DNA from 2 places in the Microbacterium sp. PM5 genome. Region 2 is predicted to be linked to the other one. Evidence: predicted binding sites of a transcription regulator. Region 2 holds the regulator's gene; the other holds the start of a gene.
The links. The regulator LexA, encoded in region 2, represses DNA repair genes until DNA is damaged. The targets are predictions, from matches to a motif close to TCGAACANNTGTTCGA.

Region 1: the regulator LexA is predicted to act here: its motif matches at 8,170-8,185, upstream of CEP17_RS12315 (HNH endonuclease signature motif containing protein).

What each region holds. Positions count from the first base shown of each region.
Region 1 is NZ_CP022162.1:2,583,728-2,594,143, reverse strand. Features, by position in the region: gene CEP17_RS15135 (hypothetical protein) at 1-42, shown strand, start outside; gene CEP17_RS15130 (hypothetical protein) at 53-1,525, shown strand; gene CEP17_RS12335 (glycosyltransferase family 4 protein) at 3,633-4,715, opposite strand; gene CEP17_RS12330 (sugar transferase) at 4,735-6,327, opposite strand; gene CEP17_RS12325 (CPBP family intramembrane glutamic endopeptidase) at 6,507-7,364, opposite strand; gene CEP17_RS12320 (low molecular weight phosphatase family protein) at 7,435-8,034, shown strand; gene CEP17_RS12315 (HNH endonuclease signature motif containing protein) at 8,197-9,564, shown strand; gene CEP17_RS12310 (polysaccharide biosynthesis tyrosine autokinase) at 9,774-10,416, shown strand, end outside.
Region 2 is NZ_CP022162.1:3,075,883-3,086,298, reverse strand. Features, by position in the region: gene CEP17_RS14600 (amino acid ABC transporter ATP-binding protein) at 1-163, opposite strand, end outside; gene CEP17_RS14595 (RNA methyltransferase) at 312-1,112, opposite strand; gene rplT (50S ribosomal protein L20) at 1,188-1,568, opposite strand; gene rpmI (50S ribosomal protein L35) at 1,599-1,793, opposite strand; gene infC (translation initiation factor IF-3) at 1,869-2,537, opposite strand; gene CEP17_RS14575 (DUF1844 domain-containing protein) at 2,772-3,170, shown strand; gene CEP17_RS14570 (SseB family protein) at 3,184-3,978, opposite strand; gene priA (bifunctional 1-(5-phosphoribosyl)-5-((5-phosphoribosylamino)methylideneamino)imidazole-4-carboxamide isomerase/phosphoribosylanthranilate isomerase PriA) at 3,962-4,708, opposite strand; gene hisH (imidazole glycerol phosphate synthase subunit HisH) at 4,772-5,470, opposite strand; gene hisB (imidazoleglycerol-phosphate dehydratase HisB) at 5,467-6,078, opposite strand; gene CEP17_RS14550 (histidinol-phosphate transaminase) at 6,137-7,243, opposite strand; gene CEP17_RS14545 (LysM peptidoglycan-binding domain-containing protein) at 7,289-7,669, opposite strand; gene lexA (transcriptional repressor LexA) at 7,979-8,644, shown strand; gene CEP17_RS14535 (hypothetical protein) at 8,647-9,654, shown strand; gene CEP17_RS14530 (methylenetetrahydrofolate reductase) at 9,662-10,416, opposite strand, start outside.

The sequences.
Region 1 (10,416 bases), 490 kb from region 2:
ATGATCCTAGTTCGCGAACGACGGTCTACAAGCGGGGAGTAAGATGAATGTTGTGGCCGTGACGCTGTGGGCCCTTTTGGCGCTCTTGACTGTCGCTATCGTCAAACAGACGAAACCAGACCGCAATGGAGTGAGACCGCTTGTGACCGCTGGAAATCTGGTGGCATTGCTGTCGGTCTTCTATATTCTGATGCCTGGACTTGGACTAATTTTAGCTAACGCTGAATTCACCTGGGCGCCAAGCTTTGGAGGGTGGGATCAGCTTTCCGGTTTTTTCGGTGTCACAATCGTCGGATTGACACTCTTCAACCTGGGATACTACTTAGTTCAAAATCGCAAACCGACGCGGCCAAGGTTAGCGGATAGGCCTTCAGCGACCCGCGCGACTGGGCCCGGTCCGCTTGAAATCATCGTGGTTGTGGCATGCCTCGTGATCGGCCTAGCTCTGAAGGCCTACCTGGTGCAGTCAACCGGAGGCGTGGTTTCGACGTTGCTTAGGCTATCAAGCAGCGTCCGCGAGTCGACAAACGTCGGCGACCTCGATGCAGGTGATCTGAGCCTCAGAACAGCATCAGGGCTAGCTGACGTCGCCGCCGTCTGGATCTTTATCCGCAGTCTCAGTAGCAAGCGGGCCATCGCACCAGCCACTGCTCTACTCGTAGCAGTCATGCTCATCAGCTTCACCACTGCAGGCAAACGCCTGACCCTTCTCCTGCCTATACTCGCTGTAGTGGTAGCCCTAAGCGTGGTCCGGATGAGACTATCCATCAGACTATTCCCAGTGCTGGTGAGTTTCGCGTTCGCATTCGGGATGGGCACACTGCTCTTTCGAATCTACGTTCCGGCGTGGCTAAACAACGTAACAATCAACCTAGATCAAGTTCCATATGCCCACGGGTCCGTATTCCTCTTTTACATGAACTCTCTCGAGTTCTCGACTGTTGAGATGAGCACACTCGCAATCAACGCTCGCGACTCAATCGTTTCTATGTTTGGCGGCTATGGGAATTCATTCTATGAACTCAACATCGTGCCGTTTCTGTATACAATTCCCCGAGGTATTTGGTTCGACAAGCCCGACACGATCTATGACTTGTCCTATGCAGTGAGCGCAATTGCTAGAGGTTTCCAAGTTCCCGACCCGACCGTCGGATACGTCACAACCCTCATTGGGAACAGTTACGTGATGTTCGGCCCACTCGGCGTAGCGGCTTCATTTGCTCTATTTGGCCTGGCGGCGGGATGTGTAGATCGGATGCGCTTCAGGCGAGCATCCTGGACTCCTGCCAGCTTGATCGGCTATAGCGTTCTGCTCGTCCTCGTGTTCCACGTTTTCAGAATGGGATCCTTGGGGTGGACTTTTCTTATTGGCGTTGTGCAGCAGTACGGATTCCTTCTCGGCTTCGGGCTACTCGCGCTGGCATCCGCAATGGACCGGGCGTGGCTGGTGGGACGGCACGCCGAACGAGCACCTCTGCGAGGCCATCATGGGCGTCGATCGGACGCGGTGCCGCTAAGGACGTAACCTCGAGACTCTGTCCGTGCAGTCTCGAACGAGAGCGCGCGCCTTCATTCGCACGTCACGCTCCAAGCGCGCTGGCGCAGGCGAGGGTAGGGGCTCTTGGACCCCGGAGCATCCAGACTCGGGCTCTACTTATCTTCGCACGTGGACCTCGCCTCAGCCGGACTTGGCCTGCTCGGCCAGCCACAGGCTTCGTGCGGCGGATTCTGGTCCGTCGACTTCAGGTCCCGCTCGAAGCGGTGAACTAAGGGACACCGATGTAGTGCGGTTCTAGCCGCTAGGACGTGTTGTTGAACAGATTTGGTCCACTCTTCATTGCCAGACGTGAACGTGGCGGATAATTGCGGACGTGGCGCACCTGCCGCAGCGAGGTCCGATCTGAGCAGGTCCCCGCCCATCCACTCTCCGTTCTCATGGTTGATCTCTTCCCCGCCGCGAGCTTGCAGCCGTTGGCGCGACTCGCGGCGACGGTGGCTTCCACCCGTCCGTGGGACGACGCAACGACCCGGAGCGGCAACCCCGTGCGGTCATGGCTAAGCGCATCGCGATCCCGCGCCACTGCTTGAACGTGTCGAATCGCCGCTCCACCGCGTTGCCCCCCGTCGTACCGGCTCCGCTCTTCTTGTTTGGAAGTCGATCGGTCGCCCTCGGGCGCCTGTATCGGTGCGCGATCTGATCGTCACGTTCGGGATCGCCACGGCTATCCCGCGCTCGCGCAACCAGGCCCGGCTATCCTCGCCGGTACCGCTCGCCGGCGAGCATCCGGTCCGGCCTCGAACGTAGTCTTTGGCCATCGAACCGGCGACGCGGATGTCGCTCAGCGTCGCGGCCAGCATGCGGGTATTCGCTGACGGCCCCGGCGTGAGGACCACGCCGAGAGCACCGTCCGAGACGAAGTGGCTCTTTGTCGTCAACGCGCCGCAAGCACGGCCGATCGCGTGCGACGCCTCATCACAGAAGCTCTTACAATTCGACAGAGCTCGCCGTTGTGCGCAGCGACCAATCCCGCTGCGCTGGCGGCGCTGGGACCACCGTTTGAAGTTCTTACAGGTCCTGTTCCAGTTCCCAAACCGCTGATGCACATCCGTCACAGCGCCTCGGGCCGGAGGGCCCACACCGCCGCCTCGTCCACCACGCGGCGATCTACCGGCGCCCCGCCCATGAATCTTGCAGACGGAACAGCGGCGCCAAAGGCTCCGTGCCCGCGCTCCACTCAAACAGCCACTGGCTGGGGGAGAAACATCCAGCGCGAGATCGACTCTGACACACGACCGAGAGAATTGACAAGGGAGTATCCGGCCCTGGCTACCGACCGAAAACGCGAGCAATTCTAGCTGGGCGCCGGACTACCGCCAACATCGCGCGAAGGTAGCACGCAATCACATCAGCCAAGAAGGAATACCACCGCTCGTCTTCCGTGTCGAGCCAAGTCAGCTCAGGCGCTCTCGATGAGGAGACACGTATCCCTCTCTCCTGATTCACGGCATTCGATCCGTGGCAACTCTGCACCCATCGTCGCACGCCTTTCAGCTGAACAACGGGACCGTGCTTACTGAGCCGGTCGTGCCAATCGCAAAAGACGGTGAGCGGAGGCTCGGCTGCAGGCTCCACCAAAGAAATGAACGCGTTCGACGGATGTCCGTATCTCAACAGACGTCTCCGACTGTACTGATACCCGTCGGCAAAATTCAGAAAAGCGAAAGCTCTATCGAGCGCTTCTCGCTGCACATCCTCTATGTATCGAGGATGCAGTGAGTCGTCGCTGTCCACCCTGCTTGTCAAGATTCTTTCGGCACCGCTGACCCGCGCCGCGACCTGGCTCGCGACTACTTCCTTCTCGCAGACACCAGATACCGCCACGATCTCGGCGTTGACCGGGAGTTTCGCCTCCAAGTAATCGCGCACACGATCAGGCGACATCTCATCGATAAAGACGAGCCACGTGAAGTCTGAGTTGGTCTGAGCAGCCACGCTCGGGAGACAATACCTCTCGAATAAATCCACTCGCGCCTCCACCCATTCCATTGGGGGCAAAGGCGTTCCATCGTTGATTCGCACATGGAATCGAGTGATCAAGAAGTGCTCAACCCTCCCCAACCCGGCGACACCGTCAGTGGGCAGCGCCATCTTTTCCTACCTCTCTGAAAGCAGCAGCCATCGTTTCCACCGAGTACAAATCCCTCACCCTTGAGGAGAGCGCCTCCGAATACTCGCTCACCATGTGTCGCCTCTGCCACGCCTGGCGCATCGTTTCCGCCAGTGCTATCGAGTCATCGGTGGTGAAGGAGGTACTGTTCTCTTCATCCAACAATTCGATTTCGGGCGCATGTGGCTCCGATCTGGAGTAGATGACAGGCACTCCGAAGCCTAGGGACTGTGTGGCATTGAGTCCGACGTAGCCGGGTGCAATCATGGATACAGCACATCCGAAAAGCTCTCGCAAATCATCGACGCTTGTGATTTCCCCCATGAAGCGAATTCGACCAGCATTCACTAGGTCAGCGTAGCTCTTTTGGATCGAATCGCGGAGTGGTCCGTCGCCGATGATCACCAAACGACTATCGGAAAGCTCTCTCGCGATGTGTGCGAACGCTTCGGCTGCGAGCGCAACTTTCTTGTTTTCCACGATTCGCCCGATTACGATGAAGTCAGTGCGATCTACACCTAACAAACTGGGCACGAGTTCTTCACGGGAGTAAATTGCGTTCGCTGCGACGTAGACGGGCGTCTGCGGGTGCAGTCTACGGAAGTCGTCTCGCTGTCTATAGGTATAGACGATCATTCCGTCTATCCCGCGCCGCATGACATTACGCACAAGGTCTGACCGGGCCGCCTCGCCTGCTCGGGGAAATACATGACCCCACGCCACCGTCTTCAGTCGCAGAATTTTGCGAACTGCGATCGCAAGCCAGGAGTTGAGAATTCGGGGGTTTAGCTCTACGACTAGGTTTTCAGCACTCCGGATAGCCCGCCAAGTCCCACGCTGCCATGCGAACCGACCACCAAGGAAGAAAAGGTTCCGTCCGGTGTATGTCACATTTTCGCCATTGACGCCAAGAACCACGCCGGGTAGAAATTGCCGGTCTCCGCTGAGAAAGGAAACTGATCTAGTTTCGGAAAGTTCCGAAACAAGGGCCTGCCGATAGTGGGGCAATGCAAGTTGCAATACCACGACCCCTGTGATCCTCTTCATGTACGTCCTCTCGCCGACACTAAACGGCAGATTCCCCCGGCATGAGCGCCGCCTTTGCAGTCTTCGCCAGAATTGCAAGATCGCCAACCAGCGACCAATTCTCCACATATGACAAGTCCAACCGCACGGTCTCCTCCCAGGACAGCGTGGAACGACCGCTCACTTGCCACAAACCGGTAATGCCCGGCTTGACCAGGAACCGACGATGCACATGAGTCGCATACTGGGCAACCTCGCTGGCTAACGGCGGCCGCGGTCCCACGAGTGACATCGAGCCGCCGATCACGTTGAACAGCTGCGGGAGCTCGTCCAGGCTGTACTTGCGCATGATTCGCCCGATCGGCGTCACCCGTGGGTCGTTCTTCATCTTGAACAAGACCTCGTTGCCCGAGTCAATGCCCTGCTCGACGCGCTGCCGCTGCAACCTCTCGAGTAGCTCTTCCGCATTCGTCACCATCGAGCGAAACTTCAGCATGGTGAACTCGCGCCCACCACGCCCAATGCGCACCTGCCGAAACAGAATCGGCCCCTCAGACGAGAGCCGAATACTCATCGCCAGGAGAGCCAGCACAGGGCTCAGCAACAGGACGCCGACGGCACTCGCGGTCACGTCGACCGATCGCTTCAGGAACAACTGGCCCTTGCTGAAGCGCGGCGTCTCGACGTGGATGAGGGGCAAGCCGGCGACGGGCCGAGTGTGCAGTCGCGGACCCGCGATATCGACGATGCTCGGCGCGAGCACGAGGTGCTGGCGCCCCGCCTGCAGGTTCCAAGAGATCTGCTTCACCTTGTCGGGCGGCAGCTCATCGGTGCTCGTCACGGCCACGGTATCGGCGCCGGTCAGTTCCATCGCGCGCTCCACCGCGTTGACGCTCCCCATCATCGGGATGGTCGTGCCCGGAACCAAGTCGGCAACCTTGCCCGTCGGAGTGCACGCACCGACGACGTGATAGCCGGCGCTCGGAGTGCGGATGAGCTCACGCGCGATCTGAGCCACCGACTCCTCCGAGCCGACGAGAAGAACCCGAGCCGAGAAGTCTCCCGTTTTGCGCTTCATGATCAGCCACTGCCGCCACAGCCACCGCGTCCACAGCAGCACAGCGACGCCCACCGGCAGACTGATGAGAAGAAATCCGCGGGCGACATCCACCTTGGTCAAGAACGCCACGATGGCGATCACTCCGAAGAGACGCACGCTGGCGTCGACGACACGCAGGTACTCGTTCGACCCCGATCCGAGCACACGGATGCTCCGGGAGTCACTCCACGACAGCGCACCGAGCCAGGCGACGACGAGGATCACCGAGAACACCCAATAGGAGATGTCAGAGATGCGAGCGTCGTCCCGGATTGCCAGTTGCGCATTGCCGAGGCCGAACCATGCGATCTGCGTGCCGAAGACGACCCACACAAGTACGAGGAAGTCGCTGACCACGAGCCGTCGCTGAAAGCGGCGACGCCAATCGTTGAAGGGTGGGGCAGCGGGACGCATGGTGCTGGTGGCCTGAGTCGACGCACCGGCCGGAGCAGTGATGGAGCCGCTGTCCGCGCGGGGTGCTGTCGAGTCGTGAGGCGACTCCGTCGTCGCATCGACCTGAATATCGGTCGACACTTCGGCTTCCTCCTATATCTCGGTTTCGGCCCCCCGGCTGTCGGGAGATTATCAGCCGAATGTGTCAGGTGTGTGACGCGTGACGGTCTGATGACTCCCGGTGACACCCGAGCCTATGAGCACGATGAGAGGGCTCTCATCATCCTTTTGGTGAAAACTTGGTGTCGCGTGCGGATCCGTCAGCCGAGCGACGGCGCCGCGGGCGCGACGGCACCCCACGTTCCGACGACGACGAGCACCAGATACGACACGTTGTAGACCACGTGCGTCAGCACGGCGCCCCAGATGCGGCCCGTGAGCAGAACCACGAGGGCGCACGTGCCCCCGACCGCGAAGAGTTGGATGCCGTCGACCAGCGTCAACGCCCCGGCCGTCGCGTGCAGCAGCACGAACCCGCCCGCCGACACCAGCGCCGCCGTCACCCCGGCCGCCACCCCACCCACGCTCCGCCGCAGCAACTGATACACCGCGACGAGAACGACCGTGCGGAAGAAGAACTCCTCGACGAGCGGCGCGACCAGCCCCGCCGGAATCGCCTCCGTCAGCCACCACCCCGAGGGCAGGCCGCCGTCGAGCGCCATCGCGGAGGGGAAGGCCGCGGCATCCGCACCGCTCACCCAGCCCTGCAGCAGACGCAGGCCGAGCCCCAGCCCGACGCCCCACAGCACATCGATCGGCCGAAACCGCAGCAGCCCGGCCGGCCGTGACCGCGCGAACGCGAATGCGACGGCGCCACCGAGCCCGAGCCACAGCACCACGGTCGAGGCGGTGGCGGCCCACGGCGCCGCGATACGGCTCACGGCGCCGCCGCCGACGACGCCGAGCCCCACCCCGATGAGCGCCGCCGACAGGACGGCAAGGTCCCACCGGCGCACCGCCGTGCCGCCCAGACGCCAGTCGGTGCGCTTGCGACGACGGCGACCGGGCGTCGCGGGCTCGCCAGAGGCCTCCGACGCGCCGCGCTCGCTCGGCAACCGGCGTGCAGGCGTCGACGCCTCGAGGGCGGACGAACCGGGGTCGCTAAGCTGATCGGGCACGTGGCCAAACTACCGGTCACGCGGCGAGCCACACACTCCCTCCCCCGCTCTATCGACACCGGAAGTCACCGTGCTCGAGATCCTCACCGTGTGCACCGGCAACATCTGCCGCTCCCCCCTGGCCGCGCAGCTGCTGGCCACCCGCCTCGCCGATCTTCCGGTGCGCGTCTCCAGCGCCGGCGCTCGCGCGCGCGACGGGATGCCGATGACTCCCGAAGCCGCTGACCTCGCCGTCGCCCGCGGCGTCGACCCGGCGCTCGTGGCGGCCCACGGCGCCCGCTACCTCACCCCGGTGCACGTGCGCACCGCCGATCTCGTGCTCGCCATGGCGCGCGACCACCGCCGCGAAGTCGTCGAGCTCGACCCCTCGCGAATGCGACAGGCCTTCACGGCGCGCGAGTTCGCCCGCCTCGCCGCCGATCTGAGCGACGACGACCTGCGGACGGCCGCAGCGACCGCCGGGGAGGGCGCACCTCCGCGGGAGCGCTTCGCCGCCGCGCTGGGCGCGATCGCCGGGCGCCGCGGGATCACGCTGCCCCCGACATCCCCCGAGGACGACGACGTCATCGACCCCTACGGCCGCTCGGCGGCCACGTACGAACGCTCCGCGGTCGAGCTCGAGCCGGGGCTCGTCGCCGTCGAACGCGTCGTGCGGATCGCCTTCGGCTGACCGCGGCGCGGGCGGCGTTTCGACTCGCGCTTCGCGCTCACTCAACGACCGGGAGTGGTGGGAGGGTGCTGCCGGTCGTTGAGCGAGCGCAGCGAGTCGAAACGCCGCGACCCCTGTGGACAACTCCGACGAGTGTCGTAGGTATGTTCTAATGTCGAAGTCATGGAGAACAGGCTCGATGGCATCGCCGCAGCGCTCGACGCGCTCGCGGCGGCGGGCGGTGCACAGGCGCCGGCCGCGCTGTCACCGAGCGCGCTCGTCGAGGTGAATCGCGCTTTCGGCGTGCTCATGCGCCAGGTCGACGCCGCGTTCGCGCCCGTCGCAGCCGAGATCTCCCGTCAGTCGCGGCCGCAGCTCGGGGGCGACTCCCTCGCCAAGAAGCAGGGCTTCCGCTCCCCCGTCGCGCTGATCCAAGCCACCACCGGCGCGAGCGTGGGCGAAGCGATCAGACTCGTGCAGGTGGGCGAGAGCACGGCGCCGCGCACCAGTATCAGCGGCGAGTCGCGACCCGCCGCGCACCCGCACGTGGCGGCGGCTGTGGCGGCGGGCGCTCTGTCGATGACAGCGGCGTCGGCGATCATCACTCTGCTCGACAAGCTGTCGCTCCGCGTCGATTCCGCGCGCAGGGATGCCGTCGAGCGCGACCTCTGCCAGCGGGCACCCGGACTGCGGGCCGACGAGCTGACCAGGCTGCTGGCGCACGCGGAGGCCGAACTCGACCCCGACGGGCTCGCCGCCGCGCACGAGGAGCATCGGTCGGCCCGCGCGCTGCGGATGCAGGAGCGAGACGGCATGCTCCACCTCACCGGGGTATTCGACGTGGCCACCGCCGCGCCGATCAAGACGGTGCTCGACGCGATGGTCACCCGCGTGCTGCAGAACAACGAGCATGCCCCGCGGCACGAACACGGGGGCGGCGACGACCCCGAGGCAGGCGCTCTTCGCGACGAGCGCACGGTGCCGCAGATGAGAGCCGACGCCCTGCACGAACTGTGCGCGCACGCCCTCGGCTGCGAGCAGGTCCCCACGGTCGCGACGACCACCGTCGTCGTGCGGATGACGCTCGACCAGCTCGAGTCGGGGTGCGGCGTCGCGCGCATCGACGGGTTCGACGCATCGCTGCCCGCCGCGGAAGTGCGCCGGCTCGCCGCCGACCTGCAGGTCATTCCGTGCGTTCTCGGCGGCGACAGCGAGATTCTCGACTGGGGCCGCACGCGTCGCCTGTTCTCACCCGCACAGAAGCTCGCCCTCGCCGAACGCGACGGCGGCTGCGCGTTCTGCGGGGCTCCGCCGGCGTGGACTCACGGGCACCACATCGCCTGGTGGAACCGGGATGCCGGGCCCACCGACCTCGACAACGGCGTGCTGCTGTGCACCGGCTGCCACCATCGCATCCACAGCGACGGGTGGGAGATCCGCGTCGACGGCGTCGGAGTGGCCGCGCGGGTGTGGTTCATCCCGCCGCCGTGGATCGACGCCGATCGCACGCCCCGCATCGGTGGGAGTGCCCGCTACGCGCTGAAGTGCTGAGCCGCTGAACTGCTGAGCCGCTGAGCGATGTGGGGTGATGATGACCGATCCACACGGCGGCACCGACGGCGACGGCGACCTGTGCAGGCTGCACACGCACGTGTTGCCGCCCGGACACCGGCCCGAAACATCCGCTATGGCAGACTGAGTCCGATCGTCCCGGCCTTGCAACCCCCCTCCTGGCTGGCAGCGCGTCTTCGAGAGGCACCATGGAGCTCAGCGACTACATCCGCATCCTCCGCAAGAACTGGCTCGTGATCGTCGTGCTGACCCTGCTGGGACTCGGCGCGGCGGCGGGCTACTCCCTCACGAGGACCCCGATCTACGAGTCCGCGAGCACGGTCTTCGTCTCCACGCAGTCGGGCAACACGGCCCAGGAGCTGCAGCAGGGATCGTCGTTCGCCCAGGCCCGCATCAACACCTATGTGGGACTCACCACGACGCCCGTCGTGCTGAACCCGGTGATCGCCGACCTCGGCCTCGCCCGCACCGCCGAAGATCTCGCGAAAGACGTCAAGGCGTCGGCCGCTCTCAACTCCACGCTCATCACCATCACGGTCTCCGACCCCGACGCCGTGCAGGCGGCCAAGATCGCCAACGCGATCGCGGCGAGCCTCGCCTCCGCGGTGCCGCAGCTCGAGCCCGAGAGCAACAGCGGGGCCAGCGCCATCCGCCTCAGCCGCGTCAGCGACGCGCAGCCCGCGCTGAAGCCGTCGAGCCCCAACGTGCCGCTGAACCTCGCCCTCGGTGTTCTCGTCGGCCTGGCCCTCGGTATCGGCGTCGCGGTGCTGCGCACCACCCTCGACAACCGGGTGCGCACGCCCCGCGAGGCCGAGCAGATCACCGGCTCGC
Region 2 (10,416 bases):
TGGTGATCGTCTCCAGACGGTTGATGGTGCGACACAGCGTGGATTTACCCGAACCGGATGGGCCGATGACGACGACGACCTCCCCGCGGTTCACGGTCAGATCGATGTTCTTGAGCGCGTGAAACGCGCCGTAGTGCTTCTCGACACCGGTGACGACGACCAGGGGATCCCCCCGCCGGACCGTGATGTTCGACGTCGCGGGAGCCGGGCTGGAATGAGACATGTGGGCCAGCCTAGGCAGATCCTGTGGACGGCGCCCGACTTATACACAGGATCTTGACCGAGTCGTCACCGACCCGGAACAATACGCGTCAGCGTTCGCCGCGCTGCGCGAATGCCGTTTCGTACAGGCACACGCTGGCTGCGGTGGCGAGATTCAGCGACTCGGCACGACCGTAGATCGGAAGTCTCAGCGAGAGGTCGGCGAGAGCCAGCGCATCGTCGTCGAGACCGCGCGCCTCGTTGCCGAACAGCCAGGCAGTGGGCGCGGACAGCGCGTCGCGTCGCGCGAGGAAGTCCTCTCCCCCGACGTCTGCCGCGACGACGCGCAGGCCGGCCGCGTGCGCGCGCTCGACGGTTGCCGACAGCTCCGCGCCGACGGCGACGGGCACGTGAAACAGCGAACCGGTCGTGGCGCGCACCACCTTCGGGTTGTACGGATCGACCGTCCGCCCGGTCAGCACCACGGCGTCCGCGCCAGCGGCATCGGCGGCGCGGATGATGGTGCCGAGGTTGCCGGGGTCGCGCACCTCCTCGCAGATCGCGATGAGCGTCGGCGAGGCGGCGAAGATGTCCTTGAGCGACGTCGGCGACTGTCGTGCCACGGCGACGATGCCCTGCGGGGTGACGGTGTCGGCCATCGCGTCGAGCACCGCCTCGGTGGTGAAGACGATCTCGAGGCCGGCGTCTCCCGCGGCATCACGGATGTCCTGATGACGCTCCATCGCCGTGGGCGTGGCGAACAGCTCGACGAGGGTGTCGGGGCGGAAGGCGAGAGCCTCTCGGGCCGCCTGGGGTCCTTCCAGCAGGAACAGCCCGGTCTCCTGTCGGGCGCTGCGCTTGGTCAGCTTGGCGACGGCGCGCACACGTGGAGAGCGAGGGTTTTCGAGCACGATCTCATCCTAGGGAATGAAGAAGGGGTGTCCCCCGCTGGGAGGACACCCCTTCTCGTGCTGTGTGGGCAGTGATTACGCCTTGGGCGCGTTCACGTCCGCCGGCAGCGCCTTCTTCGCCGTCTCGACGAGCGAGGCGAAGGTGGCCGGCTCGTTGACGGCCAGCTCGGCGAGCATGCGACGGTCGACCTGCACGCCGGCGAGGCCGAGGCCCTGGATGAAGCGGTTGTAGGTGATGCCGTTCTGACGGGCCGCGGCGTTGATGCGCTGGATCCACAGGCGGCGGAAGTCGCCCTTGCGCTTGCGGCGGTCACGGTACGCGTAGACCAGGGAGTGGGTGACCTGCTCCTTGGCCTTGCGGTACAGGCGCGAACGCTGTCCGCGGTAACCGGATGCGCGCTCGAGGATGACGCGACGCTTCTTGTGGGCGTTGACGGCCCGCTTGACTCTAGCCATTTTCTTCTACTTTCTCGTCTGCGTCAGCGCTCAGATGCCGAGGAGCTTCTTGGCGACCTTCGCGTCGCCGGGAGCCAGGATCTTGTCCGCCGACAGGCGGCGCGTGCGCTTGGTGGGCTTGCCTTCGAAGTTGTGGCGGAGGTTCGCCTGCTGCTTCTTGATCTTCCCGCTACCGGTGACCTTGAAGCGCTTCTTGGCACCCGAGTGGGTCTTCTGCTTCGGCATGTCTCTATCCTTCGTTGTGGTTCCCGCGGGGCGGGAGCTCTGGGGGCCGGGAGGCTGCGCCTCCGGCCTGCGGCCTTACTCCGCGGGAGCGGGCTCGGCGGCGGGGGCGACCTCGGGCTCGGCGCCCGGGGCGCTGCGCGCCTGGCGTGCCGCCTCCTTGTTGGCAGCACGCTGGGCGTTCTGCTCGGTCTTCACCTCGGACTTGTTCTTGTGCGGGGCGATGACCATGACCATGTTGCGACCGTCGATCGTGGGGTTCGACTCGACGGTGCCGTACTCCGCGACGTCCTCGGCGAACTTGCGCAGCAACCGCACACCCTGCTCCGGGCGCGACTGCTCACGACCACGGAAGAGGATCATGGCCTTGACCTTGTCGCCGGCCTGCAGGAAGCCCTCGGCGCGCTTGAGCTTGGTCGTGTAGTCGTGCGCTTCGATCTTCAGACGGAAACGGACCTCCTTGAGAACCGTGTTCGCCTGGTTGCGGCGCGCTTCCTTCGCCTTCTGCGCAGCCTCGTACTTGAACTTGCCGTAGTCCATGATCTTGACCACGGGCGGCTTCGAGTTGGGGGCGACCTCGACGAGGTCGAGATCTGCTTCCTGAGCGAGGCGCAGGGCGACCTCGATGCGGACGACGCCGACCTGCTCACCCGCGGGTCCGACGAGGCGGACCTCGGGAACGCGGATGCGGTCATTGGTGCGGGGATCGCTGATGCGGAACTCCTTAGTCGTACGGGTGGGTGCCACCGGACACAGGGGTGTGTCTCGGGCGGAAGATCGTCACGTCCACCCCGCACGACGCGCACGTCGGCTTCGTTCCTGCACCCTCACCCGCCCCGACTGCTCGGTGCGGCGACCTCGACGGACGAGGCGGAGTGCGTGACCCGGTAGCCTGGAGCGGCAAGCGCGGGTGGGATGTGATCCTCTTTCGTTCCGGAGCAGAACACTCCGGCGCCCGCACAGTCTAGCAGAGAGCAGCACGTGGACACGATTCCTTCCACCCCCGACCCGCACGACGCCGAACGGCTCGCCCGATGGGAGGAACAGGAGCGCGCCTCCGCCGCCGCTACCCGCGACATCGCCGACGTTCCCGCGGTGGAGGTCATCACGACCGCAGCCGTGCACCTGATGAGCGCGGCCGCCGTCAAGACCGGCCTCGCGGACGACCCGGAGACGCAACGGGATCTCGACGAGGCGCGCAAGCTCATCAACGCCCTCGCGGGGCTGATCACGGCCGGCGCACCGGAGATCAGCGACATGCACGCGCGCTCGCTGCGTGACGGCCTGCGCTCGCTGCAGCTCGCGTTCCGGGAGGCATCCGTCATCCCCGACCCGATCGGCAAGGGCCCGGGCGAGAAGTGGACCGGCCCCGTCACGTGAGACGCCGCGGCGATCAGCCGCGGACGAGCTTGACCGTCAGGGAATCGACCAGCACGGCGATGCGATCGTCGGCGGCCCACCGCGCCGCCAACCTCTGCAGGGTGGCGTCCAGCTGGGACTGGTCGAGCCCGTCGACCAAGTGCAGGCGCACGATGAGTTCCGGGCCGCGCAGACGCGCCTGCGGATCGCCCGGCGCCACCGACAGATCCAGCACGCCCAGTTCGGAGCCGACCGACTCCTGCAGCCCCGCGTACACCTCCGGCGAAGTGTGCGCGGGTTCCCACGCCAGCCCCTGCCCGAGGGCCCATACCGCGGGGCGACGCAGCACGAACTCGGTCTCGGATGCCGGGTCGATCACGATCAGGTCGGTGTCGTCGGCAGCGGCGGCCAGGGCGGTGCGGACGCCGTCGGCCGGCACCGGCCGCGCCTTCGGATCCCACGCCGCCATCGTGCGCACCGACGTGAAGACGGGCAGCACACGCCGTCCGTCGGGCGCGGCAACCGTGACGATGGAGAGCTCCTGCGTCTTGTCGACGGTGTGACCGGACGGGGCGATTCCGACGTCGCCGGCCTCGGCGACCAACGGGATCAGCAACCGGGCGGAGCGGTAGGCGTCCACGACCGCGCGCGCATCGCCCTCGCCTCGGCCGAACGCACGCAGCGCCGACAGCAGCGCGGGATCAGCAGAGCCGTCGTCACCGGCGTGCGGATTGGCCTCGAAGGAGCGCCCCGCCCACGGCACGCCGGCAGAGTCGGTAGCGCAGGTGTGCGCCGCGGCGTCGTCGGGACGCTCAGCCTGCGGCGACATCCAGCGCCTCGGCGAGGGTGAAGGCCCCCGCATAGAGTGCCTTGCCCACGATCGCGCCCTCGACGCCGAGGGGAACGAGCTCCCGCAGGGCGGCGATGTCGTCGAGATTCGAGATGCCGCCCGAGGCGACGACCGGCTTGACCGTGCGCGTGGTGACCTCGCGCAGCAACTCGAGGTTCGGACCCTTCAGCGTGCCGTCCTTGGTGACGTCGGTGACCACATAGCGGCTGCATCCCGCGTCCTCGAGGCGCTCGAGCACCTGCCAGAGGTCGCCGCCGTCGCGTGTCCATCCGCGCGCGGCCAGCGTCGTGCCGCGCACGTCGAGCCCGACCGCGATCGCGTCGCCGTAGCGACCGATCACATCCGCTGCCCATTCGGGGTTCTCCAGCGCGGCGGTGCCGAGGTTGATGCGGGTCGCGCCCGATTCGAGTGCGGCTTCCAGTGTCGCGTCGTCGCGGATTCCTCCGGACAGCTCCACCTGCACGCCCTTGAGCTGCTTGATCACCTTGCGCAGCACCGCGGAGTTGTTGCCGCGCCCGAAGGCGGCATCCAGATCGACGAGATGGATCCACTGAGCGCCATCGCGCGCCCACGCCAACGCCGCATCGACGGGATCGCCATAGCTCGTCTCGGTGCCGGCCTCGCCCTGAGTCAGGCGCACAGCCTTGCCGTCAGCGACGTCGACGGCGGGCAGAAGGATCAGTTCGGGGGTCGACGCGAAATCGTTCATGGCTCCAGGAAAGGTTCAGTGGCCGCGACGTGCGGACACGAGGACACACAAGCAGAGAGACTACTACCGGGTGCGGGTGAGCTCCTGCGGAAGCGAGGAGATCCAGTTGGCGAGCAGGCGGATGCCGGCCTCGCCGCTCTTCTCCGGGTGGAACTGGGTCGCCGACAGCGGCCCGTTCTCCACCGCCGCGAGGAACGGCGTGCCGTAATCGCACCAGGTGAGGGCCGGCTCACGGAACGGGCGCGTGACCTCGAGCGACCAATGCTGGGCGGCATAGGAGTGCACGAAGTAGAACCGCTCGTCTTCCAAGCCGCGAAACAGCGTCGAGCCCTCACCGGCCCGGACCGTGTTCCAACCCATGTGCGGAAGCACCGGCGCATCGAGCTCGGTGACCGCCCCCGGCCATTCACCGAGTCCCTCGGTGTCTTCGCCGCGCTCCACGCCGTGCTCGAACATGACCTGCATGCCCACGCAGATGCCGAGCACCGGCAATCCCCCCGCGAGACGGCGTTCGATGATCTCGTCGCCGCGCGTCGCGCGCAGCGCCTCCATCACGGCGCGGAAAGCTCCCACACCGGGGACGACGAGGCCGGCGGCGTCGTCGATAAGTCCGCGATCTGCGGTCAGCCGCGCATCGGCGCCAGCGGCGACGAGCGCCTTGACGGCGGAGTGGACATTGCCCGACCCGTAGTCGAGCACCGCGACGAGGGGACGGTCGTCGAGATCGGCACCGGTCTGGGGGGCGGAGGCGGCGTCGGTCACAAGGCCCCCTTCGTACTGGGGATGCCGTGGACCAGCGGGTCGAGCGCCTTCGCCTGTCGGAAGGCGCGAGCGACGGCCTTGTACTCGGCCTCGGCGATGTGGTGCGGGTCGCGTCCACCGAGCACCGTGACGTGCATCGTCACACCGGCGTTGAACGCGAGCGCCTCGAAGGTGTGGCGCACGAGCGACCCGGTGAAGTGGCCGCCGATGAGATGGTGTTCGAACCCGACGGGCTCACCGGTGTGGACGAGGTAGGGACGCCCGCTGATGTCGACGACCGCCTGCGCCAGCGCCTCGTCCAGCGGAACGAGGGCGTCTCCGTAGCGCGAGATGCCGCTCTTGTCGCCGAGGGCCTGGCGGATCGCCTGTCCCAGGACGATCGCGGTGTCTTCGACGGTGTGGTGCGCGTCGATGTTGGTGTCTCCGGAGGCACGCACGGTGAGATCGGTGAGCGAGTGCTTCGCGAACGCCGTGAGCAGGTGATCGAAGAAGGGCACCGTGGTGTCGATGCGGCTGTGCCCGGTGCCGTCCAGATCGAGGTCGAGTTCGACCGTGGATTCGCTGGTCGCGCGTCGCAGGGATGCCGTGCGGGAGGCCGGGGTGCTCATGAGCCGAGTCTACCGAGAGCCCGCACGGGGCCTCGGCGTGTTACCCCGACGGTGACGGTCAGTGCGCGCCGGAACCGCCCGGTCCAAGCGACGCGAGCGCATCGAGGAAGGCCGTGGACTCCTCCTCCGTGCCGGCGGTGACACGCAGACTGTGGGCGATCCCGACGTCGCGGATCAGAACACCGCGGTCGTAGAGCCCCTGCCACGTCGTCGCCGGATCTTCCACACCCGAGAAGAGCACGAAGTTCGTCCAGCTCTCGAAGGGACGGTATCCGAGCGCATCGAGGGTCGCAGAGATCCGGTCACGCTGAGCGACGATCTCGTCCACCATGGCGAGCATGGCCGGCGCATGACGCAACGCGGCGGAGGCTGCTGCCTGGGTCAGCGCGCTGAGGTGGTAGGGCAGTCGAACCAGACGCAGCGCGTCGATGACGGCGGGGTCGGCCGCGAGGTAGCCGACGCGAGCGCCCGCGAAAGCGAAGGCCTTGCTCATCGTGCGCGACACCACGAGGCGCGGCCGGTCGGCCAGCAGCGTCAGCGCGGACCGGGAATCGCGGGGAGCGAACTCCTGGTAGGCCTCGTCGACGATCACGATGCCCGGCGCCGCGTCGTAGACCGCCTCGATCACATCGAGACCCAGCGGCGTTCCCGTCGGATTGTTCGGCGCACACAGGAACACGACGTCGGGCTGCGCACGGTCGATCTGGGCCGCGGCGTCGTCGGGGGCGAGCGTGTAGTCGACGCCACGCGTCCCGCTGACGTAGGTCGCACCCGTCGCGCGAGTGAGCAACGGATACATCGAATAGGTCGGCGCGAAACCGAACGCCGTCCGTCCGGGGCCGGCGAACGCCTGCAGGAGGTGCTGCAGAACCTCGTTGGATCCGTTCGCGGCCCAGATCTGCGCGGCTGAGAGGCCGTGACCCAGATACTCGGCGAAGCCTTCGCGCACGGCGGTGAACTCACGATCCGGGTAGCGGTTCACCTCCCGAAGAGCGCGCGCGATGCTGTCGAGGATGTCGTCCGCGACCGCTTCCGGCACCGGATGAGTGTTCTCGTTGACGTTCAGCGCGACGGGCAGCGGAGCCTGCGGGGCCCCATACGGCGTGAGGCCGCGCAGGTCATCTCTGAGAGGAAGGTCATCGAGTCGAACGCTCACCCTCACCATCGTAGGGGTCGCCGCGAGACCCGGACGAGGTCGGTCAGCGGCCGCTCAGCGACCGGCGGAGTACTCGGCCGGGATCGCGATGCTCTGCCCGGCGTCGAGGCTGCCCGAGTCCAGCGCATTGAGCCGCACGATCGCGTCGACCGCGTCCCGCGGGTCGACGTCGGGAGCGACCGCGCGCGCGATCGACCAGAGCGTATCGCCCGGCTGCACCGTGACATGGGTGAACGTGACTCCCGACGCCCCCTCGTTCGAGGCCAGCGCACCGCCTCCGGACACGATGCCGATGCCGAGCGCGACGACGACCGGGACCGAAGCGAGGAAGGCGAGCACCCGGCGACCGCGAACCGTCAGGCGCAGACGGGTGACCGGGGCCGCCGCGATGACACGGCCACGGGGCGAAGCGCCGAGGATGTCGATCGTGGTCATGAGTTCCTCCTTGAAACGTGTCCCGCTCCGGGGCGTCGAGTTGAAAGCGTCACTTCGAAGATTCGATTCGAGATTCGCATCCGCCTCTCGGCCGGGAGAGGTGGATGCGAATCTCTGTTCCGAATCTATCTTCGATAGTGTTCGAGTGTCAAGCCCTGCCGTTCTCGCAGATGAATCGAACCCGACACGCGTACACGTGCCGGACGACCGTGCGAAAACCGGATACGGTTTCGACAAGATGACCCCATCACCAACCTCCGACATTCGAAGGCGCTGCCTTCCGGGGACGCGATCGAAGGAGCGCGCGACATGGCCGACAAGCCTCAGACACGCAGGCGTAAGAGCCTCAGCGACAAGCAGCTGAAGATCCTCGAGGTGATCCAGACCTCCATCGCGCGCTTCGGCTACCCGCCGAGCATGCGCGAGATCGGCGACGCCGTGGGCCTGAAGTCGCTGTCCAGCGTCACGCACCAGCTCAACCAGCTGGAGCTGAGCGGTTATCTGCGCCGCGACGCCGGCAAGACGCGCGCGATGGAGGTCCTCATCGACCTGCCGGGTGCCGCCGCGGAGAACCCCGCCGACCTCACCCCCGCGCTCGGTGACGCCGCGCTCGTCCCCCTGGTCGGGCGCATCGCGGCAGGCGTACCGATCACGGCCGATCAGCAGGTCGAGGAGATCTTCCCGCTGCCGCGTCAGCTGGTCGGCAAGGGGGATCTCTTCATGCTCAAGGTCAGCGGCGAGTCGATGATCGACGCCGCCATCTGCGACGGCGACTGGGTCGTCGTGCGTTCCCAGCCGACGGCCGACAACGGCGACATCGTGGCGGCGATGCTGGACGGCGAAGCGACGGTGAAGACCTTCCGACAGCGGGACGGTCACACGTGGCTGCTCCCCCGCAACTCCTCCTTCGAGCCGATCCTCGGCGACGACGCCGTGGTTCTCGGTCGCGTCGTGGCCGTCCTGCGCGCGGTCTGAGCATGTCGCGGGCGCGCGCCGTCGTGTCGGCCGTCGCGGTCGTCCTGGCCGTCGTCTGCCTGCCGCTGTCCATCCTGAGCGTGTGGGCGAGGGTGCAGCTGGTGGATGAAGAGGCTTTCACCGCGACGCTTGCGCCGCTGGCCCGCTCGGCCGTCGTCCAGGACGCGGTGATCGCGGCATCCACCGACGCCGTCGACGCGAAGCTCGACACGAGCGCTCTCGCCGGCTCGATCGTCGACGGCATCATCGCCCTCGGCGTCGGCGATCGGGCTGCTGACGCCCTGCGACGACTGCAGGCGCCCGCCGCTGCGGCCGTGCAGACTCTCGTGCACGACGCGATCGCCGAAGCGATTCGCTCCGACGCCTTCGCAGCGGTCTGGGGCGAGGTTCTTCGGCAGTCTCACCGCGCGCTGACGCTCGCCGCAACCGCCGATGGCGCCGGCCTCGTGGTGCAGACCGATGCCGGACTCGGTGTGCAGGTCGGCGCCGTCGTGGCGGGCGTGAAGGAACGCCTGAGCGCGCGTGACGTCGCGTGGGCGACGCTCATCCCCTCGGTCGACCACGTCGTGATCATCGGCTCCGGGGATGCCCTCGCTGCCGTCCGAACGGGCTATGCGCTCGGCGTGAACGCGGGATGGTGGATGCCGGTCGCCACCGCGATCCTGTTCCTCGCCGGGATTGCGCTCGCTCGGCGACGCGTCGACACCCTCCGGTGGGCGGCGCTCGGGGCGGCGGCGGCTCTCGGAGCACTGCTGATCGCAGCGGCGGTCGGCCGCGCGGCGGTGTCGACCGCCGCCGCCGGAACGGCGCTGACACCGGCCGCAGCCGTCGCGATCTACGATCAGCTGCTATCGGCGGTGGTCGGCGCGTCCGGCGTAGCTCTGGCGATCGCGCTCGCCGTCGCCGCCGGCGCGTGGCTCGCCGGTCCATCGACGCCGGCGGTGGCGGTTCGCCATGCGTGGCGCCGCTGGGGGCTTCGCCGCGCGGCGGCAACCGCGTCCTCCGACTGAATGCCCCCTACGAGCGCCGTTCAGGGATCAGCCCCGCGGTGCGCAGCACACCCAGAACGGTCTCGTGATTGTTGAAGGCGTAAAGGTGGACGCCCTCGGCGCCGCCAGCCACCACGGCCCGGGCGAGCGCGGCGGCATGGGCGAGACCGACCTCGCGCTGCGCCGCGGCATCCGGAGCGGACTCCAGTGCCGCGGCGAGGGAGTCGGGGCGCGCGTCTCCGGTGAGCTCGAGCACACGGCGCAGGCGCCCGGGCGAGGTGATCGGCATGATTCCGGGGACGATCGGAATGACCACCCCGGCCGCCCGGGCACGAGCGACGAAGTCGAGGTACTCGTCGGCGTGGAAGAAGAGCTGCGTGATGGCTGACGTCGCCCCGGCGGCCTGCTTGGCCAGAAGCGCGTCGATGTCCTCGTAGCGATGACGCGAGCGCGGGTGACCGTTCGGGAACGCAGCGACCGCGATGTCGACGCGGTCGCCGTCGATGACCCGAACCGCTCCCGGAACGCCCGGGATCTCCCGCTCGCGGTACGTCGACCGCTCCGCGTGCACACGTCCGATGAGCTGCACGAGCTGAGCCGCCGACTCCAGATCGCCGAAGACGATGTCGTCCTCTCCGACGCCGAGCGGCGGGTCGCCGCGCACGGCGAGGAAGCGGGTGATGCCGGCGTCGAGGAAGTGGCGGATGACCGTCGTCGCCTCGGCATAGCTGCTGCCGACGCATGTCACATGCGCGACGGGGGGAACCCGCGTTTCGCGGAGGA